One region of the Desulfomicrobium salsuginis genome, then DNA from elsewhere that is predicted to be linked to it. Evidence: predicted binding sites of a transcription regulator. Region 1 holds the regulator's gene; each other region holds the start of a gene.
The links. Region 1 encodes sigma-54, which starts transcription at its own class of promoters, with help from an activator protein. Its sites were predicted from a motif close to CTGGCACGGNNNNTGCTT; they were not measured.
Positions count from the first base shown of each region.

Region 2: nifH (nitrogenase iron protein) is a predicted target of sigma-54. The motif match lies at 1,046-1,063, and genes of this name have one in related genera.
Region 3: ACYQ3G_RS17100 (YeiH family protein) is a predicted target of sigma-54. The motif match lies at 1,017-1,034, and genes of this name have one in related genera.

Region 1 is NZ_BAAHYA010000002.1:2,068,174-2,070,373, forward strand. Features, by position in the region: gene lptB (LPS export ABC transporter ATP-binding protein) at 1-318, shown strand, start outside; gene rpoN (RNA polymerase factor sigma-54) at 431-1,861, shown strand; gene hpf (ribosome hibernation-promoting factor, HPF/YfiA family) at 1,928-2,200, shown strand, end outside.
Region 2 is NZ_BAAHYA010000002.1:133,305-135,504, reverse strand. Features, by position in the region: gene nifH (nitrogenase iron protein) at 154-984, opposite strand; gene ACYQ3G_RS07880 (LeuA family protein) at 1,297-2,200, shown strand, end outside.
Region 3 is NZ_BAAHYA010000002.1:2,234,780-2,236,979, forward strand. Features, by position in the region: gene ACYQ3G_RS17100 (YeiH family protein) at 1-948, opposite strand, end outside; gene ACYQ3G_RS17105 (MlaA family lipoprotein) at 1,220-1,972, opposite strand; gene ACYQ3G_RS17110 (alpha/beta fold hydrolase family protein) at 1,981-2,200, opposite strand, start outside.

The DNA of each region.
Region 1 (2,200 bases):
TACCTGTCCGGCGGCGAGCGGCGCAGGCTCGAAATCGCCCGCGCCCTGATCCGCGACCCGAAGTTCATCCTGCTGGACGAACCCTTCGCCGGCATCGACCCCCTGGCCGTGGACGACATCCAGACCATCATCGAGGGCCTCAAGGCCAAGGGCATCGGCGTGCTCATCTCCGACCACAACGTGCGCGAGACCCTGCAGATCTGCGACCGCGCCTACCTGGTGTATGACGGCCGCATCATCCTGAGCGGCAGCCCCGACGAAATCGTCGCCGACCCCGGGGCGCGCAAGGTCTATCTCGGCGAGGGTTTCAGCCTTTAGCGGCGTGCCGATTTCCCAAGGATTGCCACGACCTGCCTTCTGTGGCAAAGTCTTTGCTGGATGAATCCGCCGACGACAACACTGCATTTTACGCGTAGACGACAGAGACACTATGGGCCTTGAACTTCGACAGAACCTCAAGCTGACGCAGCAGCTGGTCATGACCCCGCAGCTGCAGCAGGCCATCAAGCTGCTTCAGCTCTCCCGATTCGAGCTCCTCGAAGCCGTTCAGCAGGAACTGCTGGAAAATCCGATGCTTGAGGAAGCGCCGCGGGAACTCTCCGAGGAGGTCGAAGCCCAGGCCCCGCCCGCCGAGCAGCGGGCCGACGTGTCCTTCGACGACGCCGAACTCATGCGCAACGCCGACTGGGAGAACTACCTCGGCGACTTTTCGAGCACGACCAAGCAGGTGCAGTTCAAGGAGACCGAGGCCCTCGAAGAGATGATGTCCTACGAGGCCAGGCTCTCGGGCAAGCCATCCCTGGAAGGGCATCTCCTGTGGCAGCTCTGCCTCTCCAACATCACCGAAGAGGAAGAGGCCATCGGCGAGGCCATCATCGGCAATCTGGACTCCCTGGGCTACCTGACGACCAGCGCCGAGGAGATCGCCTCCGAGACCCTTTCGCCCCTGGCCCTGGTCAAGTCCGTCCTGCACCGCCTGCAGCGCTTCGACCCCGTGGGCGTAGCCGCCCGTTCCCCCAAGGAGTGCCTGCTCATCCAGCTGGAGGTCCTGGGCCAGGACGACCCCATCCTCATCTCCCTGGTCGACGAGCATCTGGAGGACATCGAGAAGCGCCGCTACAAGCCGCTCCTGCGCAAGTTCAAGATCCAGATGGAGGACCTGAAGGCCTACCTGGACATCATCCAGACCCTGGACCCCATGCCCGGAGCGAGCTACGGCAGCGACAACACCGTCTTCGTCAGCCCCGACGTCTTCGTCTACGAGTACGAAGGCGATTTCGTCATCGTCATGAATGACGACGGCCTGCCCAAGCTGCAGCTCAGCCCCTACTACATGGAAGACACGAGCCTGGCCGTGAAGGGCCCGGACCGGGAGTACTTACACGACAAGATGCGCTCGGCCATGTGGCTCATGAAGAGCTTGCACCAAAGGCAGAGAACCTTGTATAAGGTGGTCGAGAGCATCGTGCGGTTTCAGCGGGCCTTCTTCGAGCACGGAGTGACCAAGCTCAAGCCCCTGATCCTCAAGGACGTGGCCGACGACATCGAGATGCACGAATCCACGGTCAGTCGCATCACCACGAGCAAGTACGTGGCCACACCGCACGGCATCTTCGAACTGAAATTTTTCTTCAATTCCGCGCTGGAGATGGACGACGGCACCCAGGTGGGCTCCGAATCCGTCAAGGCCATCATCAAGAAGATGGTCAGCGAGGAAGACCCCAAGCACCCCTACAGCGACGAGAAAATCGCAGCGGTGCTGAAGGAAACGCTGGATGTGAACATCGCCCGCCGCACGGTGGCAAAATACCGCGCCGTTCTGGGCATCGAGTCGTCATCCAAGCGCAAGCAGGTGTTTTGATATCCCACCCCGCGCCGCCCTTCGGGGAAGACGCGGGGTTGACCCTCAACTGACGAGGAGGATTCCATGAGGATAGTCTTCAACTTCAAGAACTTCGACCCTTCCGACCACCTGCGCAAGTACGCCAAGGACCGTTTCGGCAAGCTCGGCAAATTCATGGCCGGCACCCCTGACGCCGAACTGCAGGTCAACCTCGAAGTCGAGAAATTCCGCCATATCGCCGACGTCGTCCTGACCGGCAAGAACGTGCACATCTCCGCCCGCGAGGACAGCGAGGACATGTACTCCACCGTGGACATGGTGTGGGACAAGCTCGAAGCCCAGATGCGCAAGATCCGC
Region 2 (2,200 bases), 1.9 Mb from region 1:
ACTCTTGTTATTTTTTCACTTTCACGCCGAGATCGTTCACAAATTCGTTGTGGCAAGGCGCGACGCGATTTTGAAGGGCAAAGTGTAGCCGACTCCATGAGCCCTTCGAAATCGTGGCGCAACGCAGTCCAGAACGGATTTGTGGACGACCGCCTAGACGGCTTCAAGGAGACCGTAGTCCATCAGGAGCTGCTCCAACTCCTCGATTTCCAGGGGCTTGGGCACGACGAACATCTTGTTCTGGTCGATGGCCCGGGCCAGGTTGCGGTAGTGGTCGGCCTGGGGGGCTTCGGGCTTCCACTCGATGACGGTCATGCGGTTGATCTCGGCGCGCTGCACGTCGTTGTCGCGGGGCACGAAATAGATCATCTGGGTGCCGATCTTCTTGGCCAGCTCCTCGATCATCTCGCGCTCGTTATCGACGTTGCGGGAGTTGCAGATCAGGCCGCCCAGGCGCACGCCGCCGGACTCGGCGTACTTCATGATGCCCTTGCAGATGTTGTTGGCCGCATACATGGCCATCATCTCGCCGGAGCAGACGATGTAGATCTCCTCGGCTTTGCCGTCGCGGATGGGCATGGCGAACCCGCCGCAGACCACGTCGCCCAGGACGTCGTAGAAGGCGTAGTCCAGGCCTTCGGACTCATGGTATGCGCCCAGGGACTCCAACATGTTGATGGAGGTGATGATGCCGCGGCCGGCGCAACCGACGCCCGGTTCGGGCCCGCCGGACTCGACGCACCAGGTGCCGCTGAAGCCGCCTTTGCGGATGTCGGCCAGTTCAACGTCCTCGCCTTCGTCGCGCAGGGTGTCGAGAACCGACTTCTGGGCCAGGCCGCCCAGCAGCAGGCGCGTGGAGTCGGCCTTGGGGTCGCAGCCCACGACCATGACCTTCTTGCCCATCTCGGCCAGGCCGGCGACGGTGTTCTGCGTGGTGGTGGACTTTCCGATGCCGCCCTTTCCGTAAATCGCGATCTTCCTCATGACGTGTGCTCCTTATGTGAGAGTTGTGGTGTGCTTGGTGTGCTGTACCTGGACCAGCCTAGGGCAACGGTCGTGCCAAAACTCCACAATTGAAATAACTAACTGAAAAAGCACATATTTCAGACATCGCCCGGCAATTTCGGACAACTTCGATCTACACTGCCTACAAAGACAAAAGTGTAGCCGCGGACACTTCCGTCCGTTGCGACGCAGGTATCTGCGACATGATGTCGCTCAATGTTTCCGGCATGTTGTATCTGATCCACGATTGGCATCGACCGTGCACAGAGAGAGGCAAACACGGGAGGTAGCATGCTGATCGACACGACACTGAGGGAAGGGGCGCAAATGTTCGGGAACTATGTCCCGCAATCCGTGCGCATAGAGATGGCCAGCCGCATCGCGGCCATGGGCGTGGAGGAGATCGAGGTGGGCTGGGTCGGCCAGGAAGGGCTGGGACAGCTGGTGGGAGCCCTGCGCGCCCAGGGCGTAACCGCGGACCTGAGCGTCTGGTCTCCCTGCCGGCCCGTGGACGTGTACCGTGCCGCGGGGCTGGGGATCGACACCATCAACATCGGTCTGCCCGTCTCGGACCTGCACATCGCCGAGCGCCTGCGCACGGACCGCGAGGGGCTGACGCGCATGCTGAAGGAGACCGTGGGCCTGGCCCACTCCTGCGGCATCAGGCGCATCAGCGTGGGCCTGGAGGACGTGACCCGCGCCGACCAGGACTTCGCCCTGGCCATGGCCCGCACGGCCAAGGGACTGGGCGCGGCGCGCATCCGCCTGGCCGACACCCTGGGCGTCATGACGCCCCTGCGCATCGCCGAGCTGGTGCGCTTCTTCGCCGGCGGCGTGGACATGGAAATCGCCATCCACTGCCACAACGACTTCGGCATGGCCACGGCCAACGCCGTCACGGCCCTGGAGTCCGGAGCCCACTGGGCGGATGTTTCGGTGCTGGGTATCGGCGAGCGCTCGGGCATCTCGGCCCTGGAGGAGGTGGCGGCCCACCTGCGCCTCGTGCAGCGCTACGAGATCTACGACATGAACGCCGTGCGCGGCCTGTGCGACCTGGTGGCCGAACACGCGCGCATCCCCGTGGCCCGCAACCGCCCCGTGGCCGGGAAGGACATCTTCGCGGCCGAGTCGGGGCTGCACGTGGACGGCATTTTAAAGAACCCGGACATCTTCGAGCCTTACGACCCCTGCCACA
Region 3 (2,200 bases), 170 kb from region 1:
CACGACCCAGGCCACGAAGATGCCGGGGATGCCGATGGCCACGATCTTGTTGAAGAGGACCTCGGCGCCCAGGAGCACGAGGCCGGTCTTGATGAAGAATTCCACCTCGCAGGCCGGGAGCACCCACTTCGGCGTACCGATGGTGTTGGCGATGAGCATGCCGAGCACCACGCCCCAGGCCTCGGCGCCGAAGCCGTACTGCTTGGAGATGGACTGGCCGCCGAGCATGTAGGCCAGCACGGCCACCAGGAAGACGATGGTGAAGCCCTGCATGAAGGCGGGCATGCTCTTGCCCATCATGGCGATGCCGACGCCGAAGATGGCGGCCAGGAAAACGCACAGGCCGATCAGGGTCGGGAGGTAGTTGTAGGGCTTGTTCTCGGCCTTGGACTTGGCTTCGCCCGCGGCCTTCTGGGCCGTACGCCATTCGCCGATCTTGGCGGAGGCGTCATCATTCAGGGCCTTGTCCTGGAAGGACGCGCCGGCGGCGGCTTCCTCGGCGGCCACGGCAGCGGCCAGTGCGGCCTCGGCCTTGGCCTTGGCCTCTTCATACTTGGGCATGGCCTTCTCGTTCAGGGCCTGAGCCTGGGCCTCGCTGCGGATCAAGGCGTCCATGGGATTGGTCTTCCAGGAACCCGGAGTCGTGGTCCAGTGGGTCATGAACTTGCCGAAGGGGGTGCCGGTGCCCTTGAGCTTGCCCTTGTCGTCCTGGGCCTTGTGCCAGGCGATGGTCTTGAACGGAGCCTTGGCCAGTTCAGCCTCCTGAATCTGGCTGGCGGCGGCGATCTTTTCGGCGAACTCGGCCTTGGGGCCGAAAGTAGTGTACGCCAGGATGCTCACGACGATGATGATGAAGCCGAGCCAGATGGCCAGGTAGTCCTCTTTTTTCCACAAGTCCGACCACTGGCTCTTGCCGTGATCGATGACGACGTTGCTGTCTTGGGCCATGGGTGTTTCTTCCTCCTTGCTTGTTTCAAATACATCCCCTCTGGGGGGCACCTTTTCGAAGCGTCAGCTAACAAAAGCCATGCCACGAAACGCATCCGGCACCGCTTTGCAATTTCAGCCCGTTACAAGCAAAGAGCACTCGACAAGCGCAAACACGACTTGTCACCTGCAAACTCAAGTTAGCACGCCACCTGTCATCTGAAGCGCAGAAATGGATGCGTGAAGAAGGTGCCGGCCCAGACGACGGACCCGTCGGGGCCGGCCGGGAAGGCTATTTGGCGATGTCGAGTTCGCGCTTCTTGGCATAGACGAAGCGCACCAGTTGGTACTCGAAGGGGCTTCCGGTTTCGTAATACCGGAATTTGACCTGGTGCCGGGCGTCCACGGCCTTCACGCCGTACACGCCCGTGGTCGCCGTGCCCCGGGCAGCCCACCCCATGCCGTCAAAGAGGAAGTTCGCGGGGTTGAGGGTCAGGACCGCGTCGAAGGCCGTGCCCCCGGCGTCCCGCAGGCCCGAAGGCCCGAGGACGGGCAGGACTAGGTACGGGCCGGAGGACACGCCCCAAACGCCCAGGGTCTGCCCGAAATCCTCGTTCTCCTGCGGGATGCCGCCCTTGCCCAGCACATCGACCAGACCGCCCAGGCCGATGGTCGTGTTGAAGACGAAACGCCCGAGCGAAACCGAGGCCTTCTTGGGGTTGCCCTGCAGGACCGAGTTGACAAAAATCGGTATTTCCTTGAAATTATTGAACACATTGGAAACGCCCTGCTGCACGCTGTCCGGCAGGACCGCCTCGTAGAAGCGAAGCACCGGCAGATAGACATAGCGGTCCAGCTGGGCATTGAAATGATACATCGAGCGGTTGAACCCCTCCCAGGGGTCCTCGACCAGAAAGAGCCGCTCGACCTCCGGGTCTTCGGAAAGGCCGCGGTGCACGGGCGCCTGGAAAGGACCGGGCTGGTGCTGCGGAGTGGTGGCGCAGCCGCAGGCCAGGACGAGAAGAAGAAGGAGAAGAACGCGCATGGGTCGCCTCATTTGCGGAAGAAATCGAGCATGGCCGCCACATTGTCCCTGAAGCGCAGGTTGCCGCAATGGCCGCCGGCGGGAAAGACGGTCAGGCGCGACCCGAACGTGTTCTCCAGGAAGGCGAAGTTTTCCGGCGTCAGGATGGGGTCGTCGGCGTTGGTCATGACGGCGATGCCGCCGGCGCCGCGCAGAAACGGGCCAATGGCCTCCAGGCTGCAGGCCGCG